One region of the Sodalis sp. RH19 genome, then DNA from elsewhere that is predicted to be linked to it. Evidence: predicted binding sites of a transcription regulator. Region 1 holds the regulator's gene; the other holds the start of a gene.
The links. Region 1 encodes sigma-54, which starts transcription at its own class of promoters, with help from an activator protein. Its sites were predicted from a motif close to GTTGGCACANNTTTCGCTNT; they were not measured.
Positions count from the first base shown of each region.

Region 1 (15,593 bases):
AATTTCCGCGGATTCTATGGCGATGGCGGAGGCGGTGGTGAATTTGCTGGATAATTTACCGATTGAAGAAGCGTATTTATTATCGGTTCATTTTGAAGTGGCCAAAGACAATAACGCTTAATAACGTGTGGGAGAACCAAATGGCACAGGTAACGGTAGTGATAGGCGATCGGCTGGGTAAGGGGCAGAAAGTGGCCAAGGGCATCGAAGCGGCGGGCGGCAAGGCAATAGTCGTGCCCGGCATGGCGGCGGATATGAAGCTGGGCGATGTGATGAACAGCGAGCAGGCCGACTTCGGCATTTCCTTTTGCGGCAGCGGCGGCGCCGGCGCCATCACCGCGCAGAATAAATACGGTTATAAAGCCAAACACGGCATGCGCTCGATTGAAGAAGGCGTAACGGCTATCCAGGAAGGCAATAAAGTATTGGGTTTTGGTTTTATGGATAAAGAAGAATTGGGGCAAAAATTAGTAGAAACCTGGCTTAAAAAATATGGCAATGCCTGATGAAAGAGCAGTCTGTTTTAACCGTACAGGTGGCGGGAAAAGGTGAAACCAAAGCGGCCGCTTTTGCCGCCGCGTTAAGTCAGGTGCAGCCAGCGGTGATGAAATCCACCGGCTGTGTTTTGCTGCGCATTGAACCGCAGGAAGTCAAAATTATCCAGGCGGAAGAGAAGCGTATTACTGAAAAATTCCTTTTTTTCTTTTTGCCGCGTGAAAAGAAAAGCTACAGCGTCATATTGGATATTACGGTCGGCATCATCATGATCGATACCGAAAAAGTCCCTTTTACCCGCAGTTAACGATGCGGATAAATCATCAAAGGATAATCCGATGTTTCTTATCATTTTAATAAAGTCACTTATTATCGGCGGGCTGGTCGGCGTCGGGGTGGGGGCCGGGGCGGCGCGCATGTTCCATGCGCCGACCGTTCAGGGCATGGGGGCCTTTCGTACCCTGGGTGAACTCAATTCCTGCGAGGGCGATCCCGCGTCGCATTTTTCCTTCGGCCTGGGTTTCTTCTTTAACGCCTGGGCATCGTCGGTGGCCGCCGGTTCGTTTACCCAGGATGTCGACCATCGCATCATTCCCCACTGGGGGGCTGCGGCGCTGATGATTAAAAACCGCCAGCTCAGTGAAACCATGCACGATCCAAAACGCATGGCGTTTGCCTGCGGCATCATCGGCATGCTGGTGGTGGCATTTCTTAACTCCACCGCTTCCGCCGTGCCCGCCGCGCTCCAGGTGACCGCCGTGAAGGTCCTGGTGCCTGCCGCCAATATCCTGGTGAATACCGTCATGCCGGTGATCTTCTGGCTGGCGGCAATCGACGCCGGCAAACGCTCCGGTTTCTGGGCCACCATTTTCGGCGGCCTGGCGCAGCTTATCATGGGCAACGCCGTGCCGGGCCTGGTGCTGGGCATCCTGATCGGCAAGGGCGTGGAAGAGGGCGGCTGGAATAAAATCACCGGCATCATGATGGCGGCGATTATCGCCCTGTTTGTCCTCAGCGGTTTCTTCCGTGGTTTTGATATGAAAATGCTGCAGTCCTTTAGCCTGGGCGTGCCCGGTTGGCTGAACGGCATCCATAACGCCTTAAGCGGTAAATAAATTTTACAGGGGTTAAGAAAATGGAAGAAACAAAACGCGGTTTTTGGTATGCCGACTGGTCGTTCCCGATTTTTGTCGGACTGCTTTCAGCCGGGATTTTTGCCGGGACCCATATGTACTATCTGTACGGCATCGGCGCCTTTAACGAGGTCGCCTTTGTCGCCATGCTGCGCACCGGTATCGATACCGGCGTTTACGGCGCGGTGGCCGCTTTCGGCGCCAGTTTCCTGTTTGCGCGCATTATCGAAGGATCCCTGGTGGGGATCCTGGATATCGGCGGCGCGCTGCAGACCGGGGTCGGCCTGGGCGTGCCGGCGCTGCTGCTGGGCGCGGGCATCAAATTTCCCCTGGAGAATTTCCTTGCCTCGCTGGCGACCGGCATGGTGCTGGGCCTGGCCATCGGCGGCCTGATTATCCTGGCGCGCAGATTCACCATTAACCAAAGCAACGCCACCTACGGGGCGGATGTCATGATGGGCGCGGGCAACGCATCGGGCCGTTTTCTCGGGCCGCTGATTATCCTGTCGGCCATTACCGCGTCGATCCCCATCGGCCTGGGATCCCTGGCCGGGGCATTGCTGTTTTATCTGTGGAATAAACCCATTACCGGCGGCGCCATCCTCGGCGCGATGCTGCTGGGCGCGTTTTTCCCGGTGGCTATTGCGTAACCTAACGCCCGCCGCCGGGACGCCATCACTGTGTTGATTATCCGGCCGCGCCACGGGGCGGCGGGCGGATAACATAAGGAGGACCCTTGGCACCCTTATATGATCTGATTATCCGGCAGGCCAGGCAGCCGGACGGCACCCTTGCCGATATCGCCGTGCTGGACGGGCGCATCGCCGCCGTGGGCGCCGTGCCGACTTCCGCCCGGCGCGAGATTAACCTGGGCGGGCGCTATTATGCCAGCGCCGGCTGGATTGATTCCCATGTCCATTGCTATCCCGCCTCGCCGATATACCATGACGAGCCGGATAAGGTGGGTATCGCCTGCGGCGTGACCACGGTGGTCGACGCCGGCAGCACCGGCGCCGACGCGGTGGACGATTTTTATCAATTGACCCGGGCGGCCAAAACCCGGGTGTATGCCCTGCTGAATATCGCGCGCACCGGCATCGTCACCCAGGATGAACTGGCGGATATGACGCGCATCGACAAAGCGCTGGCCGGTGAGGCGATTGCCCGTCATCGCGGTTTTATTATCGGTATCAAGGCCAGGATCAGCAGCAGCGTGGTGGGCGCCAACGGCGTCAAGCCCCTGCAGCGCGCCAAGGAAATCCAGCGGGAAAACGGCAATCTGCCGTTAATGGTGCATATCGGCAATAATCCGCCGGATCTCGGGCGCATCGTCGATCTGCTCGGCGCCGGGGATATTGTCACCCATTGTTATAACGGCAAGCCCAACCGCATCCTGACGCCCGCGGGCGAACTGCGCGCCTCGGTGCGCAAGGCGCTGCAACGCGGCGTGCGCCTGGATGTCGGCCATGGCACCGCCAGCTTCAGCTTCGAGGTGGCCCGCCTGGCGATAGCCCAGGGTATCTATCCCTATACCATCAGCTCCGATATCTATTGCCGCAACCGTATTGACGGGCCTGTACATAGCCTGGCGGCGGTGATGGCTAAATTTTTCACCCTCGGCATGACGCTCGCCCAGGTGATTGACTGTGTAACCCTGCATGCGGCCGATGCGCTGCGCCTGACCAAAAAAGGACGGCTTGTACCCGGCTGCGATGCGGATATAACCCTGTTTGACGTTCGCACCGCCCCCTGCGTGTTCACCGACGCCGAGGGACACTCCGTCGCCGGGGAGCAGCAGTTGATCCCGCTGGCGGCGGTGGTGGCGGGCGTTTGTTTGTTAACGGACGAAGGAAAAACCTCCCATGTCTTCGATTTATGAAAAATATCAGCTGAAAGAAGTGATCAACGCCTCGGGCCGCATGACCCTGCTGGGCGTGTCCACACCCCGGCAGGATGTGGTCGACGCGGTCAATCTGGGCCTGAACCATTATTTTGAAATGAAGGATCTGGTGGATAAGACCGGCGCCTACCTGGCCGGTTTGCTGGGCGTTGAGAGCGCGGTTATCGTCTCCTGCGCCTCGGCGGGCATCGCCCAGTCGGTGGCGGCGTTTATCGTTAAGGACGACCTGAACCTGCTGGTGAACCTGCATGCCGCACCGCTGGCCGTGCCTCATGAAATAGTGCTGCCCAAGGGGCATAACGTGAATTTTGGCGCGCCGGTGGGCACCATGGTGGCGCTGGGCGGCGGTAAGGTGGTGGAGGCCGGTTATGCCAACGAGTGCTCCCCGGAGCAACTGGCGGCGGCCATCGGTCCGCAAACGGCGGCGGTGTTGTATATTAAATCGCACCATTGTGTGCAAAAGAGCATATTGTCCGTGGCGCAGGCCGCGGAAATCGCCCATAGCCATCATCTGCCGCTGATTGTCGACGCCGCCGCCGAGGAAGATCTGGCGGTATATTACCGCCAGGGCGCCGACCTGGTGATCTACAGCGGCGCCAAAGCGCTCGAGGGACCGACCAGCGGGCTGGTTATCGGCAAAACGCAGGCGGTGGAGTGGGTCAAGCGGCAGGGCGGCGGCATCGGCCGGGCAATGAAAATCGGCAAGGAAGGCATATTGGGCCTGACCCAGGCCATCGAAAGCTATCTGGCGCGTGAAAAAGAGTCGGGCGGCGAGATGGTGGCCAAAATGACGCCGTTTATCGATCGGCTGAATACCCTGGCCGGCATCAGCGCGCGGGTGGTGTGGGATGGGGCGGGGCGCGACATCGCCCGCGCCGAAATCCATTTTGACGAGACGGTATTGGGCATCGCCACGGCGGATATCGTCTCGGCGTTGAAAATGGGCAATCCGGCGATTTATTTTCGCGGGTATAAGGCTAACGCGGGCATTATCGAGGTGGATGTGCGCAGCGTGACCCCGGCCCAGCTTGATATCATTAGTTCACGCATCAGTGAAATAGGAAAAGGATCCCGTTCATGAAATTAACCCCCAATTATTACCGCGACCGGGTTTGCCTGAACGTTCTGGCCGGCTCCAAAGAAAACGCGCGCGCCATCTACGAGGCGGCGGAAGGCCATGTGCTGGTTGGCGTCCTCTCGAAAAACTATCCCGACGTGCCGTCGGCCGTCGAGGATATGCGCGCCTACGCCGCCCTGATTGACAACGCGCTGTCGGTTGGCCTGGGAGCGGGCGATCCGAACCAGTCGGCGATGGTCGCCGCCATTGCCGGCGTCCTGCAGCCGCAGCACGTCAACCAGGTGTTTACCGGCGTCGGCGCCAGCCGCGCGCTGCTCGGCCAGACCGATACCCTGGTCAATGGCCTGGTGTCGCCCACCGGCCGGCCGGGGCTGGTGAAAATCTCCACCGGTCCGCTCAGCGCCAGGTCGCCCGACGGCATCGTGCCCATTGAAACGGCCATCGCCCTGCTAAAGGACATGGGCGGCAGCTCCATTAAGTTTTTCCCCATGGGCGGGCTGGATCACCTGGATGAATACCGGGCGGTGGCGCTGGCCTGCGCGCGTCATGATTTTTATCTGGAACCGACCGGCGGCATCGATCTGGACAACTTCGCCCCGATCCTGCAGATCGCGCTGGACGCCGGGGTCAAACGCATCATTCCGCATATCTACAGCTCGATTATCGACAAAGAGACCGGCAATACCCGCCCCCAGGACGTGGCGACATTGCTGGCGCTGGTAAAAAAGCAGGTTGCATAAGCCATGGTGAGATTTCCTAACCAGCGACTGGCCAATATGTTCGACGCATTACAGGCGGAATCGCTGCCGCAGGAAGAGCTGGCCAGACGTTTTTCGGTATCGACCCGCACCGTGCGGGCCGATATCCAGGCGCTGAACGCCATCCTGTCCGGCCATGGCGCGCAGTTTGTTCTCAACCGCGGCAGCGGCTATCAGTTGAAAATCGACGACGAGCCGCTTTTTGCCTCGCTCTCCCGGCAGACGCCGCGCCAAAATCGCACGCCTCATTCCAGCGCCGAGCGTATCCCGGCGCTGATGGTACGCTTTTTAAGCTCGGCCTATGCCTTTAAGATGGAGGATGTGGCCGACGAATGGTATGTCAGCCGCGGCACGCTGCAAAGCGATATGGGCGAAGTGCGCGAACGGCTGTCGCGCTACGATCTGACCATCGAGACCAAACCCCGCCACGGCATGAAGCTGTTCGGCAAGGAAGCGTCCATCCGGGTGTGCCTGACCGATCTGATGTATTCCCTGTCGCTGGACGAGCATGACAGCTATCTGCTGGCCAGCAGCGAGCTGCCGTTCGATATTCTGCCGCGGCTGAAGCCGGCCTGGCACCAAAGCCTGGTGGCCAGCGGCATCAAGCTTACCGATGAGGGCGAACAATATCTGGCCCTGTACAGCGCGGTGGCGGTCAAACGCATCCGGCAAGGCTACCCCCTGCCGGATTTCCCGATGGAGGAGGTGGACGAGGGGATTAAAACGGCGTCCGCGCAGCTGGTGCGCCTGATCGAACCGTTAACCGGCAAGGGCTTTTCGGCGGCGGAGGAAAATTACCTGCGCATCCATATTGCCGCGCGGCGGATACAGGACATCAATCCCTCGTCCATTAACGCCGACGACGACGAAACGCTGGTGGACTATATCCTCAGCTATATCAACAGCCACTATAACTATAACCTGCAAAACGACAGCCAGCTGCGCGCCGACCTGCTGACCCATATCAAGACCATGATCACCCGGGTGCGCTATCAAATCACCATTCCCAATCCGCTGCTGGCCAACATCAAGCAGCACTATCCCATGGCCTATGACGTGACGCTGGCGGCGGTAACCAGCTGGGGCAAATATACCCCGTATGTCATCAGTGAAAACGAGATAGGCTATCTGGTCCTGCATATCGGCGTCGGCCTGGAACGGCACTACAATATCGGCTACCAGCGCCATCCGCAGGCGCTGCTGGTCTGCGACAGCGGCAACTCGACGGTGCGCATGATCCAGGCGATGCTCAAGCGCAAATATCCGCAGATTGCCGTGACGCAGGTGATTTCATTACGGGAATATGACAAGCTGCCGGCGCTGGAGGAGGATTTTGTCATTTCCACCGTCAGGATCGGTGAAAAAAACAAACCGGTGATGGTGCTGGCGCCGTTCCCCAGCGACTATCAGCTCGAACAGCTGGGCAAACTGGTGCTGGTGGATCGCACCCGCCCTTATATGCTGGAAAAGTTCTTTTCTGAACAGCATTTTATGATTGTCGACCGGCCGCTGACCCAGCAGGCGCTGTTTAAGCAGGTATGCGGCCAGCTGAAGCGGGAAGGGGTTGTGGATAAAGATTTCTATCCCTCGGTGGTGGAGCGCGAGGCTATCGTCAGTACCCTGTTGGGCGACGGCATTGCGCTGCCGCATTCCCTGGGGCTGCTGGCCAGGCAGACGGTGATTTACACCATTCTGGCGCCGCAGGGCATAGCCTGGGGCGATAATGAAACCGCCTACGTGATTTTCCTGCTGGCGATCAATAAGACCGATTATGAAGAGGCGATGGCGATCTATGAGCTGTTCGTGACCTTCGTGCGCGAGCGCTCCATGCCCAGGCTGCGCGACAGCCGCGATTTCGCCGGCTTCAAGGCGGTGGCCATCGATAGCCTGAGCCGCGCGTGATCAGTCTTCGTCGAAACCGGCGTTAAACAGCTCGATCACCGCCGCCAGCGCCTGTATCTCATCCGGGCCGGTGGCCTCCACCTCGATCACCCGGCCTTTGGCCGAGTCCAGCATCAGCAGGGCGATAACGCTGCTGGCTTCCGCTTCGGTGCCGCTATCGTTGCGCAGCAACACCTCCGCGTCAAAGCTTTGCACCAGATCGAATAGCTTCATTGCCGGCCGGGCGTGCATGCCCAGGCGGTTCTTGATTTCCACCGTTTGTTTAACCGTCATGGTTTGCGCTTTTCCAGGGTGCGGTGCCGGGACTGGACGTTTTTACCGCGTGAACGGAAATAGTCCGCCAGCTGCTCGGCCACGTAGACCGAGCGGTGTTTGCCGCCGGTGCAGCCAATGGCCACGGTCAGGTAGCTGCGGTTATTGGTTTCCAGCATCGGCAACCATAACTCCAGGTAACTGCGGGTTTGATAGATAAAATTATGCACTTCGGTATGGCGGTCGAGAAAGGCCGCCACCGGCTTATCCAGCCCGGTCATCGGCCGCAGTTTGGGATCCCAGTGCGGGTTGGGCAGGAAACGCACGTCGAAAACATAATCGGCGTCGATGGGCAGGCCGTGCTTATAGCCGAAAGACTCGAACACGATGGTCAGCTCGCGCTCGCGTTTGCCCAGCAGCCGGGCACGCAGCATTTCCGCCAGCTCATGCACCGACATTTCCGTGGTATCGATAATCAGATCCGCGCGGGAGCGCAGCGGTTCCAGCAGTTCATTCTCTTCATCAATGGCGCTTTCCAGCGACAGGTTCTTGCTGGATAACGGATGCAGGCGCCGGGTATCGCTATACCGCCTGATGAGGGTGCTGCGATCGGCGTCGAGGAACAACAGCTGCGGCGAAAAGCTTTGCGGCAGGTTGTCCATGGCGTGCTCGAAAATCTCCGGCGTCTCGGGCATATTGCGCACATCAATGCTCACCGCGGCGGAGATATTCCGATCGGCCAGCGTATTGGCCAATTGCGGCAGCAGCACCACCGGCAGGTTATCGACGCAATAAAACCCCATATCTTCCAGCGCGCGCAGCGCGACTGATTTCCCTGAACCGGATCGACCGCTGACAATCATCAGCACCATGACGACTCCCCTCTGGTATTTTTATTGACCCATTGGCCACGCTTGCCGTAATCGCGCCAATGACTCCCCGCTGGTCGGTACAGCGCCGGGCAGGCAATCCGACCCGGCGCGTTAAGACCCGGCTTCCGTTTCCGTCATTATGGCATACAGCTCTTCATCGCTTTGCGCGGCGCGCAGGCGACGGCAGACCGTTTTATCGGCCAGGCGCTTGGCCACCAGGGCCAGGGTGTGCAAATGGGTTTTACACTGCTCGGCCGGCACCAATAGCGCAAACAGCAAATCCACCGGTTGGTTATCTATCGCATCAAAGGCAATAGGCTGCTCCAGGCGGATAAACACACCGACCGCGCGCAGGGTGTCTTCTTCCAGCTTGCCATGCGGGATGGCGATACCGTTGCCGATACCGGTACTGCCCATGCGTTCACGGGTCAATACGGCCTCGAACACCACCTGCGGCGCCAGGTTGAGCTGCTTGGCCGCCAGCTCGCTGATAATTTCCAGCGCGCGTTTTTTGCTCTGGCAGTGGATGGAGCCGCGGGTGCACTCAAGGCTTAACACCGTGTTTATTTGCAAAGCTGTATCGTTAGTCATTTCATTTCACTTAAGGCGCTTGTTTCACCTTTAAGACTCATCGGCCCGTTATCGTACGGATAACGAGCCGATGTGAGGTTAGGTAGCGATAATGGCTACAGTGAATTCAGTACTGTTTCAGTTTCTCTTTATGTTTGTTCAACTGGCGCGTCAGCTTGTCGATCAGCAAATCGACGGCGGCATACATATCGTCCGCCTCTGACGTCGCGTGCAGCTCACCGCCGTTGACATGGATCGTCGCTTCGGCAATCTGCTGGACTTTTTCGATCTTCAGAACAATATATACCTGATTGATCCGGTCGAAGTATTGTTCCAGCTTGGAAAATTTCGTCGTCACGAAATCGCGCAAAGCATCGGTGATTTCAACGCGCTGTCCGGTAATATTCAGCTGCATAGTGTCTTCCTTCTCTGTAGAGGTCAAACCATTTGCTTACGCTGGTTTGACGGCGGGATGGACAAAGACTCTCGGTATTTTGCCACGGTTCGCCGCGCCACCATGATGCCCTGATCGGAAAGCAGGGTGGTCAGCTTGCTATCGCTTAGCGGCTTCGCCGGGTTTTCCGCGGCGATTAATTTTCTCACCAGCGCACGAATGGCCGTAGAAGACGCTTCGCCTCCCCCCTCGGTATTGACGTGGCTGGAGAAAAAATATTTCAGTTCAAAAATGCCGCGCGGGCTGTGCAGATATTTTTGCGTCGTGACGCGGGATATCGTCGATTCGTGCATCTCCACCGCCTGGGCGATATCCGCCAGCACCATGGGCCGCATATACTCCTCTCCCTGATCGAAAAACGCCTGTTGCTGCTCCACGATGCAGCGGGTCACTTTTAACAGCGTGTCATTACGACTTTCCAGGCTTTTGATTAACCAGCGCGCTTCCTGCAAATGGCTGCGGATAAATTGTCCGTCCGAGTCATTGCGGGTGGTATTGCCGAGCGCGGCGTATTGCTGGTTGATTTTAAGATTGGGAATGCTGTCGGTATTGAGCTCCACCGTCCAGCGATTATGCACCTTGCGCACCAGGACGTCCGGGATGACATATTGCGATTCGGTGGTGTTGATTGACTGGCCGGGCCGGGGATCGAGGGATTGGATCAGCGCCATGGCGGATTTCAGCACGTCTTCCTTTAGGCGGGTGGACCGCAGCAGGCTGCGGAAATCATGGCTGGCCAGCAGATCGAGATAGTCGCTGACGATAAGCCTGGCTTCGTTCAGGTAAGGGAAATCCTTCGACAGCTGCGATAGCTGGATCAGCAGGCAATCCCGCAGATCCCGCGCCGCCACGCCCACCGGATCAAAGCGCTGCACGCGTTTTAATACCGCTTCCACTTCGTCCATGGTGACGCTGTCGTCGCCGATGCACTCGAGGATATCTTCCAGCGGCACCGTCAGGTAACCGGTTTCATCCACCGCGTCGACGATGGAGGTGGCAATGGCGATATCGGTATCGGAAAACGGCGTCAGCTCCACCTGCCACATCAGGTAATCCTGCAGGGTCTGGATGGTTTCGCCCTGGTAAATCGGCAGTTCTTCGTCGCGGTAGTCGGTGCCGGTGCCCGAGGGCGTGCCCGCCGAGTACATTTCGTCCCAGGTGGCGTCAAGCGGCAGTTCTTCCGGCATGTCCTTCTGCTCCATCGCCTCGCGGGTATCAAGCGATTCGCTGTCGGGTACGTCGTGTGAGTCTATTTCTTCATGGACATCGGTTTGCTCAAGTAAGGGGTTGCTTTCCAGCGCGGTTTGAATCTCCTGCTGAAGTTCAAGCGTAGACAGTTGCAGCAGGCGTATTGCTTGCTGTAACTGCGGAGTCATGGCGAGTTGCTGACTAAACCTGAGTTGCAAACCTTGCTTCATATAATGCGTTAATTAACCTCTTGGGGCTTTCACTTCAGGACACCTTATCAGAGGCGGAACTCTTCGCCCAGATAAACACGCTTCACCTGCTCGTCCTGAAGGATTTCGGCGGGTGTGCCATGGGCGATAAGATGTCCCTGGCTTACGATATAGGCGCGCTCGCAGACGTCCAATGTTTCGCGTACGTTATGATCGGTAATCAGCACGCCCAGGCCGCTATCGCGCAGATGTTCAATGATTTTCTTGATATCGATGACGGAAATCGGGTCGACGCCGGCAAAAGGCTCGTCAAGCAGGATGAATTTGGGGTTGGCCGCCAGGGCGCGGGCAATTTCCACCCGCCGCCGTTCGCCGCCGGATAATGATTGCCCCAGGTTATCGCGCAGATGGGCGATATGGAATTCTTCCATCAGCGCATTGGCGCGGTCGTCGCGCTGCGAAGCGCTGAGATCGTTTCTGATCTGCAATACCGCCATCAGGTTATCAAACACGCTCAGGCGGCGGAAAATCGACGCTTCCTGCGGCAGGTAGCCGATGCCGCGCCGGGCGCGGGTATGCAACGGCAGCAGGCTGATATCGTCGTCATCGATAATAATGCGCCCGGCGTCGCGCTGGATGATGCCGACCACCATGTAGAACGTGGTGGTCTTGCCGGCCCCGTTCGGCCCCAGCAACCCGACGATTTCCCCTGAGCTGACCTTGAGGCTGACGTCTTCCACCACATGTCGGCCCTTGTAGGCTTTAGCCAGGTTTTCTGCGATTAATGTTGCCATGGGTTCAATTACTCTTATTTAGTGCCGGATTTGGGCGCCTTGGGCGCTGAGGACGCTTTGGGTGCCGCGCCCGCCGGGTTCTTATCCTGCAGCTGGGATGGCACCAATACGGTGGTGACCCGTTTGCCCTTGTCGCTGAAGGCTTCCATTTGCTGTTGTTTCACCAGGTAGGTGATGCGATCGCCCTTGACGTTGCTGTCGAGCTGTTCGAGATAAGCGTCGCCGGTCAGCACCACAAAATCGTTGGCCAGCTCATAGCGGACCTTTTGCGCATGGCCCTTCACCGGCTTGCCGTTGTCCTGCATCTGGTAAAACGTCACCGGATTGCCGTAACCCTCGACCACTTCCTTGCCCTGTTCGCCGTTGGGGCGGGTGATGACCACTTTGTCCGCCCGGATGTCGATGGAGCCTTGTTTGACCACCACCGTACCGGTAAGGGTGACGACATTGGTCTGCATATCGACGGCCTGCTGCTCGGAATCAATATTGATCGGCTGGTCGGTATCGCCGGTCAGCGCCAGGGCATTGGCGCTCGCCAGCAGCAGCGCGCCGGCCGCAAAAACGTAACAGATGTTATTTTGGATTTTGGATTTCATAAGAGGTCTTAACCTTTTCAATCAGCTCGGCAGTCTTGTTCCGCAGGTTTCCGCGCATTTTCATGCCTTTAGAGTTAAATCCGATGCCATATAGGGTCACCTCGTCATCGGAGGAAACATCCTGCGTAACAAGATTCACCACCGCGTTATCGGTTCTGATACGCTGCAGTTGTGAGGTTTCGGTCAGACTGTCAACCTGAACATGGCCGTATAAATAAAGCATTTTATCATTGGTCAGCTTGGCCCGATCGGACCGGACTGTCCAGGTGGCGACTTTATTCTCATCGTACATCGTCGCCACCGGCTGGGTAAACCAGCTAATCTGCTCGACGGCGAAGTGCTCGACGTGCTCGGAAATCAAGCGATAATTCATGGCGCCCAACGGATTGTATACCAGGGTAATGGTATGTTCGCTCTGGTAGGTGGGTTCGCCGGCATCGGGCGCCGCCGCGTTCTGGCTGCCGTCGTTATCGGTCAGGTTCAGGCCGATTAACACCAGGACCACCAATACCAGCAGTAGGGTGACCCACCATCTTGTTTTACTCATACCGACTGCCCTTTGGCATCATCAAGCTTTCCTTGCGCCAGCAGAATTAAATCGCAGATTTCGCGAACCGCGCCGCGACCGCCGGCGATATGCGTCACATAATCGGCCAGCGGCAGCAACAAAGGATGCGCGTCCGCCACGGCGACGCTTAATCCCACCCGCGACATCACCGGCCAATCAATAAGATCATCGCCGATATACGCGGCCTGATCCGCTGTTAAAGATAGTTTAACCAATAGATCCTCAAAGGCCAAAAGCTTATCCGACCGGCCTTGGTAGAGATGGGAGATCCCCAGGGTACGCGCGCGATCTTCCACCAGTTGGGCGGACCGGCCGGTAATAATAGCGACCTCGATGCCGGATGTCAGTAAGCATCGGATGCCGTAGCCGTCGCGGACGTTAAACGCCTTGAGCTCCTCGCCCTGGTTGCCTTGGTAGATAAAGCCGTCCGACAGGACGCCGTCCACGTCGCACACCAGCAGCCGGATATCCCGGGCGCATTGCAGTATCCGCTGGTCGACCGGGCCGTAACAGGTCTCGATAAGGGTGGTCTCTTGCATGGCGGGTTTCCTTGTTAAATAACGCCGGCTCGCAGCATATCATGCATATGCACCACGCCCATAAGCCGGTTCTGGTCGGCCACCAGCACCGAGGTGATATGGCGCGACTGCATCAGGTTAAGGGCGTCGACCGCCAGGGTATTGGGCGTCACCCGGATACCGCCGGCGGTCATCAGGTCGGCGATGCGCGCCTGGTTTAAATCCACGCCCATATCGAACACCCGGCGCAAGTCGCCGTCGGTAAAAATGCCGGCGATATTCAGCTTATCGTCGCATATCACCGTCATGCCGAGATTTTTACGCGTGATTTCCAGCAGGGCGTCGCGTAATGACGCATCCCGCGGCGTCACCGGGATTTCTTCGCCGCTGTGCATGATATCGGTCACCCGCAGCAATAGTTTACGGCCCAGCGCGCCGCCGGGGTGGGACAGGGCGAAGTCTTCGGGGGTAAAGCCGCGGGCCTGCAGCAGCGCCACCGCCAGCGCGTCGCCCATCACCAGGGCGGCGGTGGTGCTGGTGGTGGGAGCCAGGCCCAGCGGGCAAGCTTCCAGGGGCACGTGGACGCAGATATGGATATCCGCCGCCTTGCCCATGGCGCTGGCCGGATTGCCGGTCATGCAGATAAGCGGGATCTGCAGGCGCTTGAGCACCGGAATCAGCGCCAGGATTTCATTGGATTCGCCTGAGTTGGACAAGGCGATGACGATGTCCTGGGCCGATACCATGCCCAGATCGCCATGGCTGGCCTCGCCGGGATGGACAAAAAAGGAGGGCGTGCCGGTGCTGGCGAAGGTCGCCGCCATCTTGCGGCCGATATGGCCGGATTTGCCCATCCCCATCACCACGACTTTGCCGCTGCAATAAAATATTTTTTCGCACGCGCGGCGAAAATCGTCGTTGATATATTGATCAAGCTGCGCCAGGCCTTCACGCTCGGCGGCGAGGACCTGTTTACCTGCTGCCGGGAAATCAAAATCCGGCGCTAACGACAAATGTGACATAACGTATCCTGATGCGCCCGGCAGCGTCCGCGGGCTAAATAAACAACACCGTAACATAGGCGGCAAAACCACATAATAACAGAGCGCCCATGCCAGAGTTGATCCTACGGCGCTTTCCCAGGCAAAAGGCGGTTAATATAATGCTTGCCGCCAGCATAACCCAATAATCGCGGGTAAACGCCAGCGGATTGAACCGGCCGGGCGAAAGCAGGGCCGGCACGCCCAGCACCAGCAGGCTATTGACGATATTGGAACCGATGAGATTGCCCAGGGCAATATCGTTTTCCCCTTTCAGGGCGCCGGCGATAACGGTTGCCAGTTCGGGCAGGCTGGTGCCGAAGGCCACCACCGTCAGGCCGATCACCAACTCGCTTACCCCCAGATGCCGGGCCACCACGCCCGCGTTATCAATCACCATATGCGCCGATATGGGCATGATGATAAAGGCCAGCGCCAGCCACAGCACCGCCACGGTTGTGCCGCTATCCGGCGTGTCCTGCGGCAGCTCAGCCAGCCGTTCGCGGGTCAGGCTGTCGTTGCCGGCGCTCTGCGCCCGGCGGGTCAGGGCGATCATGGCGGCAATATACCCTATCGCCGCCAGCAACAGTATTATACCATCCAGGCGGCCCAGGGCGCGATCCGCCAGCGCCAGGCCGCACAGCGCGGTGGCGAGCAGCAGCAGCGGCAGCTCGCGCCGCACGATGTCCGAATGGAAGGCCATGGGGCGGATCAGCGCCGCGCCGCCGACGATCAATAAACTATTGATCACATTGGAACCAAGGATATTGCCCACGGTCATATCGAGTTGGTGATTCAGCGCGGCGGTCACCGCGATCAGCAGTTCGGGCAGGGACGTGCCCAATGCGACGATGGTGCAGCCCACCAGCCAGGGCGCCATACCCAGCGACCGGCCGATCACGGCAGCACTGTAAACCAATCTATCCGCGCCATAAACCAGTAGAATAAGACCAATAACTAATAATGACGTGGCAAAAAACATATGAAGTCCTTGATGTGAAAGAATCCTGGGCCGCCGTCGCCACCGCCGCTTCCCGGGCGGAAGGGTAAGGATGCCGGCAACCGGCGCGCGTCTTAATTTTGACTGCCCGCGGGCCAAAAGTAAAACATCGGCTATTGATCCTATCTTACCGCCGCCAGGGTAATTTTATGTAAAAGTTCGATGAATCGGTCCTATTGCTTTAATATCTAGGGCAATGGGCTTTAAGTGGGCAAGATATGGGCAGTAATGACATGAACCAGACGGAGCATTTGGTCGATATCCGC
Region 1 is NZ_CP178734.1:5,237,500-5,253,092, forward strand. Features, by position in the region: gene ACL2XF_RS23615 (glycine dehydrogenase) at 1-121, shown strand, start outside; gene ACL2XF_RS23620 (glycine-rich SFCGS family protein) at 141-506, shown strand; gene ACL2XF_RS23625 (DUF4312 family protein) at 506-802, shown strand; gene ACL2XF_RS23630 (DUF4311 domain-containing protein) at 834-1,610, shown strand; gene ACL2XF_RS23635 (DUF4310 family protein) at 1,631-2,278, shown strand; gene ACL2XF_RS23640 (amidohydrolase/deacetylase family metallohydrolase) at 2,365-3,507, shown strand; gene ACL2XF_RS23645 (DgaE family pyridoxal phosphate-dependent ammonia lyase) at 3,491-4,609, shown strand; gene dagF (2-dehydro-3-deoxy-phosphogluconate aldolase) at 4,606-5,346, shown strand; gene ACL2XF_RS23655 (BglG family transcription antiterminator) at 5,353-7,266, shown strand; gene npr (PTS phosphocarrier protein NPr) at 7,267-7,539, opposite strand; gene rapZ (RNase adapter RapZ) at 7,536-8,390, opposite strand; gene ptsN (PTS IIA-like nitrogen regulatory protein PtsN) at 8,502-8,981, opposite strand; gene hpf (ribosome hibernation promoting factor) at 9,088-9,375, opposite strand; gene rpoN (RNA polymerase factor sigma-54) at 9,399-10,832, opposite strand; gene lptB (LPS export ABC transporter ATP-binding protein) at 10,880-11,605, opposite strand; gene lptA (lipopolysaccharide ABC transporter substrate-binding protein LptA) at 11,620-12,201, opposite strand; gene lptC (LPS export ABC transporter periplasmic protein LptC) at 12,179-12,748, opposite strand; gene kdsC (3-deoxy-manno-octulosonate-8-phosphatase KdsC) at 12,745-13,308, opposite strand; gene kdsD (arabinose-5-phosphate isomerase KdsD) at 13,323-14,309, opposite strand; gene ACL2XF_RS23710 (calcium/sodium antiporter) at 14,344-15,309, opposite strand; gene mlaF (phospholipid ABC transporter ATP-binding protein MlaF) at 15,561-15,593, shown strand, end outside.

Region 2 (15,593 bases), 710 kb from region 1:
TTAAATCCACCATGTTGGAACCGATAACTGCGATATCCATAATTATTAGCCCTCATATTTTTAACCTTATTCAATGTTATTTTATTAACACTAACAAGACAAAAATGTTAGTAACATGACAATGATCACATCGTTTAATGAAAATTAAATTGCCACATGCCTATTGTAAGAGGCTTCTGTAATGTTATTATTCTCACATTATTATCGTGATAATCCACATAAAGGACATTAACATGACTTCCCCTGAAATCGATTTTGCCCCTTACATCGACCATACCCTGCTGGCGCAGGATGCCACCGAAGCGCAGATCACCACGTTATGCGGCGAGGCTAAACAGTGCGGATTTTATGCGGTTTGCGTCAATTCCGGGTATGTGCCGCTTGCGGCGCGCTTGCTGCGCGACAGCCCGGTAAAGGTCTGCTCGGTGATCGGCTTTCCGTTGGGCGCCGGCCTGACCTCCGCCAAGGCGTTCGAGGCGCAGGCGGCGATTGCGGCGGGTGCGCAGGAAATAGATATGGTGATTAACGTCGGTTGGCTCAAAAGCGGCAATATTGACGCGGTAACCGCCGATATCCGCGCGGTCCGCGAGGTTTGCGCGGCTATTCCGTTGAAGGTAATATTGGAAACCTGTTTGTTGAGTTCACCACAAATTGTCGCGGTTTGCCGGATATGCCGCGAACTGAAGGTGGCGTTTGTGAAAACATCCACCGGCTTCAGCACCGGCGGCGCAAAAGAAGAACATGTCAGGCTGATGCGCGAAACCGTCGGCGGGGAGCTGGGCGTAAAGGCCTCCGGCGCCGTACGCGATCGCCAGACCGCCACCGCCATGATCCTGGCCGGCGCCACCCGAATCGGCACCAGTTCAGGTGTCGCGATCGTATCGGGCAAGGCGTCCGCCAGCGACTATTAATTTCTGAGAACCCGGCGGAAATCGGGTCTGATAACGCAGGATGTCATATGGAAACGCGGCGCGAAGAAAGGATTAATAAACTGATACTCGCCCTGAAGCGGGAAGATAAGCTTCATTTGAAAGATGCCGCCGTCCTGCTGGGCGTCTCGGAGATGACCATCCGCCGCGATCTCAGCGCCGAACCCGCGCAGGTCGTACTGCTGGGCGGTTACGTGGTTAACGATCCGCGCAATAATAACGTTACCCACTATTTTGTTTCGGATCAAAAAGCCAAGCACGTTGAGGAAAAAACCCTTACCGGCCGCCTGGCGGCGGCGCTGATCGAGCCGGACGACACGGTTTTTTTCGACTGCGGCACCACCACCCCGTTTATCATCGATGCGATTGACGATGACCTGGCGTTTACCGCCGTCTGCTATTCCCTGAATACTTTCCTGGCGTTACAGGATCATCCTAATTGCAAAGTTATTTTATGCGGCGGCGAGTTCCACCCCGCCAACTGCATCTTTACGCCGCTGACCCAATATTCCATCCTGGATAATATCCGCCCCGATAAAGCGTTTATCTCCGCGGCGGGTATTGATATCGGTTTCGGCGCCACCTGCTTTAACTTTGACGAACTCACCATGAAGCATCGCGCGTTGTCCATGTCGCAGCAGGCGATCCTGGTGGCCGATCACAGTAAATTCGACAACATCAAACCCGCCTTTATCGGTGCTTTATCCTTGTTTCATACCCTGATAACCGACCAATCGCCGCCGCCGAAATTTCATGAGTATTGCCAACAGCATGACATCAGGCTGCTTTATCGCCGGGAATAGCTGAACGGCGGGCAAAAAAATGCCGGGCTGCTTACGCAGACCGGCATTGTTACGTTATCGCCGCCTGGGCCGACGGGTTTAAGCTTCTTTACCCGAACGGTTAGCGCGTTTACGGTCATTTTCGGTCAAATGACGTTTACGTAAACGCACGGACAGCGGTGTCACTTCCACCAGTTCATCATCATCGATAAACTCCAGGGCCTGTTCCAGCGACATCTTGATCGGTGTCACCAGCGTCGTGGCCTCATCGGTGCCGGAAGCACGCATGTTGGTCAGTTTTTTACCTGTCAGGCAGTTTACCGTCAGGTCGTTGGAACGGGTGTGGATGCCGATAATCTGGCCTTCGTACACTTCCGCGCCGTGGCCCAGGAACAAACGGCCGCGATCCTGCAGGCTGTACAAGGCATAGGCTACCGCTTTGCCCTGGCCGTTGGAAATCATCACGCCGTTCTGGCGTTGGCCGATTTCACCCGGACGGACATCGTCATAATGACTGAACGACGAATACAGCAGGCCGGTGCCGGACGTCATGGTTAAAAAGTCGGTGCGAAAACCAATCAAGCCGCGGCTGGGGATGATGTAATCAAGACGGATGCGTCCTTTGCCATCCGGCAGCATATCGCGCATTTCACCTTTACGGATGCCCATGGCTTCCATAACCGGGCCCTGGTTCTGTTCTTCGATATCCAGGGTAACCTGTTCGAACGGCTCTTGTTTCTTGCCGTCGACGGTACGATAGATAACTTTCGGGCGCGATACGGCGATTTCAAAACCTTCACGCCGCATGTTTTCGATCAGCACCGACAAATGCAGCTCGCCGCGGCCCGAGACCAGGAAGGTATCCGGATCGACGGTTTCTTCCACGCGCAGGGCCACGTTGTGCACCAGCTCTTTGTTCAGGCGCTCAAGGATCTGGCGGGAGGTGACGTATTTGCCTTCCTTGCCGCAGAACGGCGAGGTGTTGACGCCGAACGACATGGAAACGGTAGGTTCGTCCACCGTCAGCGGCGGCAACGCTTCGACCAGGGCCTGATCGCAAATGGTATCGGAGATATTCAGCTCGCCAAGGCCGGTAACGGCGATGATATCACCCGCTTCCGCCAGCTTGGACTCGATGCGCAGCAGGCCCATATGGCCCAGCACCTGGCCCACTTTGCCGTTGCGACGCTTACCTTCATGGTCGATGATGGTAACAGACTGGTTCGGTTTAACCGAGCCGCGTTTGATGCGGCCGATACCGATGACGCCAACATAGCTGTTGTAGTCAAGCTGCGAAATCTGCATCTGGAACGCGCCGTCGCTGTCGACGTTCGGCGCTTCGACGTTCTTGACGATGGATTCAAACAGCGGGGTCATGTCGCTGGCCATGTTCTCGTGCTCATAGCCCGCAACACCGTTTAACGCGGAGGCATATATGATCGGAAAATCCAGTTGCTCATCGGTTGCGCCGAGGTTGACAAATAAATCAAACACCTGGTCCACTACCCAATCAGGGCGGGCGCCGGGACGGTCGACTTTATTGATGACCACAATGGGTTTGAGACCGTAAGCAAAGGCTTTCTGGGTCACGAACCGGGTTTGCGGCATGGGTCCGTCCATGGCGTCGACCAGCAGCAATACCGAGTCAACCATGGACATCACGCGCTCAACCTCGCCGCCGAAATCGGCATGTCCGGGGGTATCAACGATGTTGATACGGTAGTCGTGCCAGTTAATAGCGGTATTTTTAGCGAGGATGGTAATCCCGCGCTCTTTCTCCAAATCGTTGGAGTCCATGACGCGCTCGGTGGCGTCGTTGCGGTCACCCAATGTTCCGGATTGTTGCAACAGCTTATCGACCAGGGTAGTTTTACCATGGTCGACGTGCGCGATGATGGCGATGTTACGCAAATTTTCGATCACAACTTTGCCTCAGGCATTAGAAATAGCGCGTTATTGTACACGTAATAAGCGAGGGACTAAACAAGATCGCGACGATCTCTGCATTTGCGTCATTTTTGACGCTTCGTCATCCCTTTCTCAGTGCATTATTTCACCTCGCCCCATTTATTGCACCAAAATAGTGCCCACTTACTGCCCAAATGCACTAATATAGCGCTATCCCACCAATCTGGTGCAGGCGGACTTTGGTTAATAAGGCCGGAAACGCGGCCCTTCTCATCATTTTGGCAATGTTGGCACACTTTTAGCTACTGTTTATACCAGTCCAGTTTAGCCTAGCCCAGCTAAGTTAAATAAAATTCGATCCATACGATTTCGTTCCACGACGACAATGGCACATCCGGGAGAATACAAGTTATGTCCGCTGAACACGTTTTGACGATGCTTAACGAGCACGAAGTAAAATTCGTCGACCTGCGTTTCACTGATACGAAAGGTAAAGAACAGCACGTCACTATACCAGCCCATCAGGTAGATGCCGACTTCTTTGAAGATGGAAAAATGTTTGACGGCTCCTCCATTGGCGGCTGGAAAGGCATTAACGAGTCCGACATGGTGCTGATGCCCGATGCCAGCACGGCGATGCTCGACCCCTTCTATGAAGAAACCACCCTGATTATCCGTTGCGACATCCTTGAGCCTGCCACCATGCAAGGCTACGATCGCGACCCGCGTTCCATCGCCAAACGCGCCGAAGAGTTTCTGAAAACCTCCGGCATTGCCGATACCGTGCTGTTTGGGCCGGAACCTGAATTTTTCCTGTTTGACGATATCCGCTTTGGTTCGTCAATTTCCGGTTCCCATGTCGCTATTGACGACGTTGAAGCCGCATGGAATACCGATAAAGTTTACGAAGGCGGCAATAAAGGCCATCGTCCCGGCATCAAAGGCGGTTATTTCCCGGTTCCCCCGGTGGATTCATCACAGGATCTGCGTTCCGCCATGTGTTTGACCCTGGAAGAAATGGGCCTGGTGGTTGAAGCTCATCACCATGAAGTCGCCACCGCCGGCCAGAACGAAATCGCCACCCGCTTCAACAGCCTGACGAAAAAAGCCGACGAGATCCAAATTTATAAATATGTCGTGCATAACGTTGCCCATGCCTTCGGCAAAACGGCGACCTTTATGCCGAAACCGATGTTCGGCGATAACGGCTCGGGCATGCACTGCCATATGTCGTTGACCAAAGACGGCAATAACCTGTTCTCCGGCGACAAGTACGGCGGCCTGTCCGAAACCGCCTTGTTCTACATTGGCGGCGTCATCAAACATGCCAAGGCCATCAACGCCCTGACCAACCCGACCACCAACTCCTACAAGCGTCTGGTCCCGGGATATGAAGCGCCGGTTATGCTGGCCTACTCCGCCCGCAACCGCTCAGCCTCCATCCGTATCCCGGTGGTCGCCAGCCCGAAAGCCCGTCGTATCGAAGTGCGCTTCCCGGATCCGGCCGCCAACCCATACCTGGCGTTTGCCGCCCTGCTGATGGCCGGTCTGGACGGGGTTATCAACAAAATCCATCCTGGTGATGCCATGGACAAAAACCTCTACGATCTGCCGCCGGAAGAAGCGAAAGAAATCCCACAGGTGGCCGGTTCGCTGGAAGAAGCCCTTAAGGCGCTGGACGCGGATCGCGAGTTCCTGACCCGTGGCGGTGTTTTCACCGACGACTCCATCGACGCGTATATCACCTTACGCACGGAAGAAGTAGACCGTATTCGCATGACGCCGCATCCGGTGGAATTCGAGCTGTATTACAGCGTATAACTTGACGTTTTTTTGTTGCCGTGGAAACTTTCAGCCCATCTTCGGATGGGCTTTTTTCTCCAGCAAAGCTTGCGCGCAGCCATGCGCATGACGACATAACGGACTAAATGCACTGGTAGAGTGCGGGAGACTGCTTTATGGCTACAGGCTCATTGCCCGATGCTGGGCAGATCCTTAATTCCCTGATCAACAGCATATTGCTGCTGGATAATGACCTTGCCGTTCATTACGCCAATCCGGCGGCGCAACAACTTTTAGCGCAAAGCTCGCGCAAGCTTTTTGGCACGCCGTTGCCTGAGCTGCTGGGCTATTTTTCGCTCAACGTCGAACTGATGCGCGAAAGCCTTAACGCCGGCCAGGGGTTTACCGATAACGAGGTCACGTTGGTGGTTGACGGGCGGGCGCATATCCTTTCCCTTACCGTGCAACGCCTGCCCGAGGATTTTTTCCTGATGGAGCTGGCGCCGATGGATAATCAGCGCCGCCTCAGCCAGGAACAGATTCAGCATGCCCAGCAGGTGGCGGCACGGGATCTGGTGCGCGGCCTGGCCCATGAAATCAAGAACCCGCTGGGCGGTCTGCGCGGCGCGGCGCAACTGCTGGCCAAAGCATTGCCCGATCCCTCGCTGTTGGAATACACCAAGGTGATCATTGAACAGGCCGACCGCCTGCGCAACCTGGTCGACCGATTGCTCGGGCCGCAGCAGCCCGGCATGCACGTTACGCAAAGCATTCACCAGGTGGCCGAGCGGGTTTTCCAACTGGTCTCGCTGGAAAAGCCGGATAACGTCACTCTCCTGCGGGATTACGATCCCAGCCTGCCTGAACTGGCTCACGATCCCGATCAAATGGAACAGGTATTGCTGAATATTACCCGTAATTCGCTGCAGGCGCTGGGTGAAGACGGTGGCACGATCACGATACGCACCCGTACCGCGTTCCAGTTAACGTTGCACGGCGTTCGTTATCGTTTGGTAGCGCGAATTGATATAGAAGACGACGGCCCGGGCGTACCGGCGCAATTACAGGATACGCTGTTCTACCCCATGGTCAGCGGCCGTGAGGGCGGGACCGGTTTAGGGTTATCCATTGCCCGCAGTCTTATCGATCAAAATTCGGGTAAAATTGAATTCAACAGTTGGCCGGGGCATACCGAATTTTCGGTGTTCCTGCCTATTCGCCAGTGAGGTCACTATGCAACGAGGGATAGTCTGGATCGTCGACGACGATAGCTCCATCCGCTGGGTGCTTGAACGCGCCCTCACTGGAGCCGGACTGACTTGCGCCACTTTTGAAGGCGGCAATGAAGTGCTGGAAGCGCTCTCCACCCAAACTCCGGACGTATTGTTATCAGATATCCGCATGCCAGGCATGGACGGCCTGGCATTACTCAAACAGATTAAACAGCGCCATCCGATGCTGCCGGTCATCATCATGACCGCACACTCCGATTTGGACGCCGCGGTCAGCGCTTACCAGCAGGGCGCGTTTGACTACCTGCCCAAGCCATTCGATATCGATGAGGCGGTGGCGCTGGTTGAGCGCGCGGTCAGCCACTATCTGGAACAGCAGCAGCCGGCGCGCGCGCAGCCGCCTAATGGCCCGACTACCGATATCATTGGTGAAGCGCCGGCCATGCAGGACGTCTTCCGCATTATCGGACGCCTGTCCCGCTCCTCCATCAGCGTCTTGATTAACGGTGAATCCGGTACCGGTAAGGAACTGGTTGCCCATGCCCTGCACCGCCATAGCCCGCGCGCCAAGGCGTCGTTTATCGCGCTGAATATGGCGGCGATTCCGAAGGATTTGATTGAATCGGAACTGTTCGGCCATGAGAAAGGCGCCTTTACCGGCGCCAATCAGGTACGCCAGGGACGTTTTGAGCAAGCGGACGGCGGTACCCTATTCCTGGACGAAATCGGCGATATGCCGCTGGATGTCCAGACCCGCCTGCTGCGCGTATTGGCGGACGGCCAGTTTTACCGGGTCGGCGGTTATGCGCCGGTCAAAGTCGACGTCAGGATTATCGCCGCCACCCATCAGAATCTGGAGGTACGGGTGCAAGAGGGCAAATTCCGCGAGGATTTGTTCCATCGCCTGAACGTTATCCGGGTGCATTTACCGCCGCTGCGGGAACGGCGGGAGGATATTCCCCGCCTGGCGCGCTATTTCCTGCAGGTGGCGGCCAAGGAGCTGGGCGTTGAACCGAAAAACCTGCATCCGGAAACCGAAACCGCGCTGACCCGCCTGCCATGGCAAGGCAATGTCCGTCAGTTGGAAAATACCTGCCGCTGGCTAACCGTCATGGCCGCCGGCCAGGAAGTGTTGATCCAGGATCTGCCGCCGGAGTTATTTGAAAGCACGGCGCCGGACGCCACGGTTCAATCATTGCCGGACAGTTGGGCCACCCTGCTGGCGCAATGGGCGGACCGCGCCCTGCGTTCCGGTCACCAGAACCTGCTTTCCGAAGCCCAGCCGGAGATGGAAAGAACCCTGCTGACCACCGCCCTGCGCCACACCCAAGGTCATAAACAGGAAGCGGCCAGGCTGCTCGGCTGGGGCCGCAATACCCTGACGCGTAAGCTAAAAGAGCTGGGCATGGAATAAAAGTCCAGGTTTTATAACCTGGCGGAATAGCGGCGTAGAAAAAAGCAAAATAACGTGCAAAACGGCGTTATTTTGCCCTTTACATCCCGATTGCAGACAGTATGATCTTGTCGCTGACCGGGAGGAAGACCATGTTAGATTCATTAATCAATTTGCTGTCCCAGGGCGCGGATATGACCGCCGCGGTGGGCCATGCACCGCAAACCGCGCTGGCCGCCATTCTTTGCGCCGCGCTGCTTAACTTTTTCAGCTGATCAAATCACCCGCGAGAACTGGTGCTGGCGCGATTTAGTGCGCAGGTAAACGTCAAAGCACATGCAAATGTTGCGGATCAGCAGGCGACCTTTGGCCGTGACCGTAATCGCCCGGTCGGCCACAGCCACCAGCCCGTCGCGCTCCAGGGGCCGCAGCAGGGCGATGTCATCGGCGAAATACTCGTTAAAAACGATGCCATAGCGGCTTTCCAGCACATTAAAATCGATATAAAACTGACAAATCAACGCTTTGATCACATCACGCCGCAGACAGTCGTCTTCCGACAGCGCCACGCCGCGCCATAAGCCGTTGCCCTGGCGCGCAACGCTTGCCACATAGCTTTTCATCTCTTTCTGGTTCTGCGCATAACTATCCCCGATCATACTTATCGCCGAGATACCCAGCCCCAACAAATCACAGTCGCCCTGGGTGGTATAGCCCTGGAAATTGCGATGCAGCTTGCCGGCGCGCTGCGCCAGGGCTAATTCGTCGTCGGGGCGCGCAAAGTGATCCATGCCGATAAACTGGTAGCCCGCGTCGCATAACGCAGCAATGGAATACTGTAAAATGTCCATTTTCTGCGCGGCATCGGGTAAATCAGCGGTGTTAATTTTTCGCTGGGCGGCAAACAGCGCCGGCATATGCGCATAATTGAATACGCTCAGGCGCTGGGGGTTAAGCGTTATCACCCGTTCCAGGGTATGCCGGAAGCTTGCCAGCGTCTGGCGCGGCAACCCGTAAATCAGGTCGATATTGGTGGAAAGGAAACCCAGCGCCTTGGCGCGGCCGATCAGGTCGAAAATCAGCTGCTCGTCCTGCTCGCGGTTAACCAGCCGCTGGACCTCAGGGTTAAAATCCTGCACGCCCATGCTGATGCGGTTAAACCCTTCGCCATGCAGATGATCCATCATGTCCAGCGCGATATCGCGCGGGTCGATTTCAATGGACATTTCCGCGCCGGGGGCAAAGCGGAATTGCGCGCGCACCACCGCCACCAGGCGCGATATTTGCGCCGGCGACAAAAAGGTAGGCGTGCCGCCGCCCCAGTGCATCTGGGTAACCAGCCGGTCCTGGAACAACGGCGCCCGGCGCCGGATTTCCTGCTCGAGCACATCCAGGTAACGATCGACTTTTTCCGGCTGGCGGGTCACGATTTTATTACAGCCGCAGAAGTAACAGATCTTATGGCAAAAAGGCAGATGCAGATACAGCGACAGCGGCCGGGCGGGATAGCGCGCCACCGCCTGGAGGAAAGCCGGCTCGCCATACCCTTCGCTAAACTCCAGGGCAGTGGGGTAGGACGTGTAGCGCGGCCCGGATTGGTTATATTTTTGAATGAGGGCCGAATCCCATTCTATCGCTGGCACTGACATGGCTGCTTACTCCTTACCAAATTTACGCCGTCCCCGCCGTTTTACGGGCGCGGCCGGTTTTCGCCTGGCGACCCGGGCCAAACGTAACCGTTCTTTACGTCGCGAGAGCCGCCATAGTTTACCCAATAACCACACTAAATAACATGTCAACGGCGTCGCGATCAGCAGCAGCAGCGGGTTCAAAGATTAAAAGGAATCTTTCTGGCCGCGCTTGAGCAATTGCAGCATATCTTCATTTTTGGCGTCGTCGTCTTCATCATCTTCAATCTCAATGCCCAGTTGGGTCATCAGCTCATCGATGCGATCCAGCGTCTTATCCACATAGGCCTGTTCGGGCGCCGACAGTTCTTTGCCTTGCTCCAAACGTTGCAATAATTCATCCAGGCGTTCGTCGTTTTCCAGATTCTCCAGTTCCACTTCCGGCAGGATAGCGGTGGTGACGGGAATAACGATGTCCGGCGCCACCGGTTTTTTTACCGTGGGGCCGTCGGCGAGAAGCGGCACGGGTTTTTTGCTGCCGATGCGGCGATCGGGGGCGTGCGCCTGAGTATTACGGCTCCCGCTTTTATTACCTTCCTGCGCCCGCGAGCCGGAAGCCAGGCCGCGCCGTTTTTTCTGACGCTGGCGGGCGCGCCCTTCGGTATTCAACTCTTCGCGGCTTTTGCGCTTGTTCTTGGCGACGACGGGTTTACCGCGCCCGCCTTTTGCTGATGGATTCATGTTGTCTGCTCTGTCGTAAGTGTCATTAAGTATGGAATTGCGGCGAAATCTATCAGAAACCCTGCCAATAAAAAAGGTGGCAGTTAATCTGCCACCATAAAGTAAAGGTGCTTCGCGAGAAAAACAGTCCCCACGGCAATGAACCTGACGGTCCACATCCTGTGTATCGGGTCGTCGCTGCGATGATGTTTTATTCTACGCTATACGAAGCGGATTGGTTAGGGTGTATTCCCTTACGCGCTCATCCTGAGCAGAATTCATCCCTGGGAAAGGTAGGAAAAGGGCTTTGTGCCGGGCTAAAGCGGAGCACTGGGCCAAGTATGGCGCTTTGCGCTCTGCAAAGTGCCACTTTCAGGCGCTCCATGCCTTGTCTGCTAATGTAGCCTAATGAGCTTTACCCGCAATACGCTCCGCGCGCGCCAACGGGCTCTTGTTAACGCGATGATTATTTAACGTTATGATTTATAATTAATTAATTCTAATTTAAACGAGAATGCTTAGTGAGTAGCGAGCCGATCTCTTACAAAGACAAAATGCCGATTACTCACGTGAACCGGCCTGGTTGTTCACATCGGGCCATAACAATGGCGGCGGCGCGGTTGCGGATAAAGATAAAAACCGCTTTTTAGCGTTTACCCCGTATAATTGGCGGCAATAAGTCATCCCGAGGGAGAGGAAAATTTGATCACCTCATACAACTACCATATGACGCATTTTGTCATGAGCGCTCCCGATATCCGCCATTTGCCCGCGGATACCGGCATCGAAGTCGCGTTTGCCGGGCGCTCCAACGCCGGCAAGTCCAGCGCCCTGAATACCCTGACCAATCAAAAAAGCCTGGCCAGGACCAGTAAAACGCCCGGACGCACACAGCTCATCAATCTGTTCGAGGTCGAGCCGGAAATACGCCTGGTGGATCTGCCGGGCTATGGCTACGCCGAAGTGCCTGAAGAAATGAAACGTAAGTGGCAGCGCGCCCTGGGCGAATACCTGCAAAAGCGCCATAGTTTAAAAGGGTTGGTGGTACTGATGGATATCCGCCATCCGATGAAAGACCTGGATCAGCAAATGGTGCAGTGGGCCGTTGGGGTGGATATCCCGGTCCTGGTGCTGCTGACCAAATCCGATAAACTGGCTTCCGGCGCGTGCAAAGCCCAGTTGAACCTGGTGCGGGAAGCCGCGGCGGCTTTTGAGGGAGATATACAGGTGGAAGCGTTTTCGTCGCTGAAAAAAACCGGCGTCGACAAGCTGCGCCTTAAGCTGGACACCTGGTTCAGTGAAACCCCGCCGGCGACGGATGAAGAACCGCCGTATACGGAATAACCCGCGGCGCCGGGATGGCGCACAATAAAAAACGCCCCAGCCAATAATGACTGGGGCGGCTAATATTTAGCCAAATCCGATTACGTGAAGTAAAAGGTCTGAAAGATAGAACATCTTACCTCTGTACCCTACATCTGTAACTTTACATCAAATTATCGCTGTGCAAAAGAATTTTTTGTAGTTTAATTTCACTTTTTTGGTGTTCCCAGCGCCATAATCCCAGCCCAAATCACCTTTTTATGTAGCTTAATTACGAAAAATGCTTAGTGTATCGCCACTTAGTGCGCTTGATCCCAATTTTCCCCCATACCCACATCGACCCGCAACGGCACATCCAGGGCGAAACAGCCTTCCATCAGGGATTTGATGCGCGGCGTGGCCGACTCCACGGCGTCACGCCGCACCTCGAACACCAGTTCATCGTGGACCTGCATAATCATGCGCACCTCCGGCCGGTCTTTTTGCAGCCAGGCGTCAATGGCGATCATCGCGCGTTTGATGATATCGGCGGCGGTGCCCTGCATGGGGGCGTTTATCGCCGCGCGCTCGGCGGCTTTTTTGCGCGTCCCGTTACGGGAATGGATATCTGGCAGATACAACCGGCGGCCGTCGAGGGTGGAAACATAGCCCTGTTCCTCTGCCTGCCTGCGGGTACGCTCCATATATTCCAGCACGCCCGGATACCGCTCGAAGTAAAGGTTCATATAACGCTGCGCCTCCGCGCGGCCAACCGAAAGCTGGCGCGCCAGACCAAACGCGCTCATGCCGTAAATCAGGCCGAAGTTAATCGCCTTGGCGCTGCGGCGCTGCTCATTAGACACCTTCTCAAGCGCCAGGCCGAAGACTTCGGCGGCGGTGGCCCGATGTATATCCTTGCCCTCGGCGAAGGCCTTGAGCAGGCCCTGGTCGCGCGAGAGATGCGCCATGATGCGCAGTTCGATTTGCGAATAGTCCGCCGCCACGATAACGGCATCTTTCGGCGCGATAAATGCCTGCCTGATCCGCCGTCCTTCCTCATTGCGCACCGGGATATTTTGCAGGTTCGGATCGGTTGAGGACAGCCGGCCGGTGGCGGTAACCGCCTGCTGATAAGACGTATGCACGCGTTTTGAGTGCGGGTTAATCATCAGCGGCAATTTATCGGTATAGGTCGATTTCAGCTTGGCCAGGCCGCGATATTCGAGGAGAAGCTTCGGCAGCGGGTAATCCAGCGCCAGCTCCGCCAGCACCTCCTCGTTGGTCGACGGCGCGCCGCCCGGCGTTTTTTTCAAGATCGGCAGTTTCTGCTTATCATATAAAATCGCCTGCAACTGCTTGGTGGAGGAGAGATTAAAGGCTTCCCCCGCCAGTTCATGCGCCTCGGTTTCCAGCTCGCCCAACCGTTTCGTCAGCTCAACCGAATGTGCAGCCAGGATCTTCTCGTCGATCAATACCCCGGTACGCTCAATGCGCGACAGCACCGGCACCAGCGGCATTTCGATTTCCTCGAAGACCTTTTTCAGGCCGTCCTCGCGCTCAATCTGCGGCCAGAGTTTTTCATGCAGCCGCAGCGTCACGTCCACATCCTCAGCGGCATAGGGGCCCGCCTGCTCCAGAGCGATTTGATTGAAGGTCAGCTGGTTTTTGCCTTTGCCGGCAATGTCTTCAAAGGTCACCGTGGTGTGTTTCAGGAAACGATCGGCCATGCTATCCATATCATGACGGCCCGACACGCTGTTAAGCACATAGGATTCAAGCATGGTGTCAAAGGCGATGCCGGCCAGTTCGATATCATAACGTTGCAACACGCCGCGATCGAATTTCAGGTTCTGGCCGATTTTGCGAATGGCCGGGTCTTCAAGCACCGGTTTCAGCAGCCTGAGCACGTCGTCGCGATTTAGCTGGTCCGGCGCGTCGAGATAATCGTGGCCCACCGGCAAATAAGCGGCGTCGCCGGGGACAATGGCGAAAGAAAGCCCGATCAGGTTGGCGCTCAGGGTATCCAGACTGTCGGTTTCGGTATCGAAGGTGAACTGCCCCGCCTGTTTTATCCGCTCTATCCAGCTGTTGAGGTCCGCCAGCGCGTAGATGACCTGGTAACCCTCCTGGGAAAGCTGCACCGCCTCCTCAACATCCTCATCGGCCTGGGCCGGCGGGGCATTAAACGGGGTGCGCGCGACGGGAGCCGAGCTGATGCGGCCTTGCAGCCATTTGCCCGCTTCCAAATCCGCCAGCCAGCGTTTGAATTCGTATTTCTTGAACAGCAGCAGCAATGCCGCCGCGTCGGGTTCGGTCACGATGAGCTTATCGAAAGGCAAATCAAGCGGCACATCGGTCTTAATCGTCGCCAATTGATAAGATAAATACGCCAGCTCTTTATTTTGTTCCAGCTTTGGCGCCAACGTCTTGGCGCCGCGAAATGGCAACCCGCCCACGCTTGCCAGGTCGCTGTAAATATTATCCAGGCTACCCAGTCCCTGCAGCAGCGCCTGGGCGGTTTTCTCGCCTACGCCCGGCACACCCGGAATGTTATCCGAACTGTCGCCCATTAACGCCAGGTAATCAATTATCAGTTCCGGTGGAACACCGAATTTTTCCCGCACTTCCTCCGGCCCGAGAATGGTGTTGGACATAGTATTGATAAGCGTAATCGTCGGCGATACCAGCTGCGCCATATCTTTATCGCCGGTGCTGATCAGAACTTCGCGGCCGGTACGCGCCGCCTCGAGCGCCAGCGTGCCAATCACATCGTCCGCCTCGACGCCGGATACCGCCAGCAAGGGTAATCCCATCGCCTTGACCATGCTGTGCAGCGGCTCGATTTGGCTGCGCAAATCATCCGGCATCGAGGGGCGGTGAGCTTTGTAGTGTTCGAACAATTCGTCGCGAAAAGTTTTACCCTTGGCGTCGAACACCACCGCCACATGACTGGGCTTATACTGCGTGAGCAGGCTTTTCAGCATATTCAACACGCCGTACATGGCGCCGGTCGGTTCTCCCGCGCTATTGGTTAACGGCGGAAAGGCGTGGTAGGCACGATAGAGATAGGAGGAACCATCAACCAGGATTAACGGATTGTCTGCAATATGAGCCATAGCGTAATTCGATCTTTTTAGTCAGCCATCATAGGGGGTAGCATGCCACAGCTGGCCGCCTGAGACGAATGTTTGCGTAGCAAAAGGACGATAAAAAAACTGGCGATTGGACTTGATCCGCGCGATCGTGCTGTGGATAACTTTGTGAGTAAAAAAAACCGCTAATATGTTTATATCTTTAATAACGTTGAGATTTACAAAAAAACCTTTTTTTATCAGTGCGTTATGGGTATTTTTTCACTAATCCCATATTTATCAGTAGCATTTCGCGTTTGTGGATATAACCCGCCGCTTAAAGTCCTGCATAAAATGATAAGCGCTTTTGGCTAAAAAAGGATATACACAAATCCTCCAGACCGACAGGCGCAACGCGGGAAATAACTTAGTGAGGCAGGTTAATCAATTGCATAAAAAACGCCGGACATGGCCGGCGTTTTGAAGTAATACATTAAAGTATTTAATTCTGCGTTAGCAGGAATTTTACCACGTCGGCAAATTGTTTGACGTAGACATCCTTTGACGACATATCCAGACCATCGTTCTTGACCATATATTTGCCATTCACGAACATGGCTGGAACACCGCGTAATTGCAAATCGGACGCGGCTTTTTCCTGCTGGACCACCAGGGATTTGACCACAAAGCTATTCCAGGCGCCGTCATATTCCTCGCCGCTCACACCGGCCTGGATAAAGACATTACGCAGATCGGCGGGTGTTTGCACCGTCTGAGTTTTTTGAATACCGTCAAACAACAGCGGACTGACTTTGTCCTCCACGCCCAACGCCATGGCAACGGCCC
Region 2 is NZ_CP178734.1:4,528,840-4,544,432, forward strand. Features, by position in the region: gene rbsK (ribokinase) at 1-40, opposite strand, end outside; gene deoC (deoxyribose-phosphate aldolase) at 234-911, shown strand; gene deoR (DNA-binding transcriptional repressor DeoR) at 959-1,732, shown strand; gene typA (translational GTPase TypA) at 1,811-3,634, opposite strand; gene glnA (glutamate--ammonia ligase) at 4,031-5,440, shown strand; gene glnL (nitrogen regulation protein NR(II)) at 5,578-6,627, shown strand; gene glnG (nitrogen regulation protein NR(I)) at 6,635-8,047, shown strand; gene ACL2XF_RS20435 (YshB family small membrane protein) at 8,179-8,301, shown strand; gene hemN (oxygen-independent coproporphyrinogen III oxidase) at 8,302-9,675, opposite strand; gene yihI (Der GTPase-activating protein YihI) at 9,862-10,395, opposite strand; gene yihA (ribosome biogenesis GTP-binding protein YihA/YsxC) at 11,101-11,718, shown strand; gene polA (DNA polymerase I) at 11,997-14,792, opposite strand; gene dsbA (thiol:disulfide interchange protein DsbA) at 15,250-15,593, opposite strand, start outside.
Region 2: the regulator sigma-54 is predicted to act here: its motif matches at 3,906-3,925, upstream of glnA (glutamate--ammonia ligase).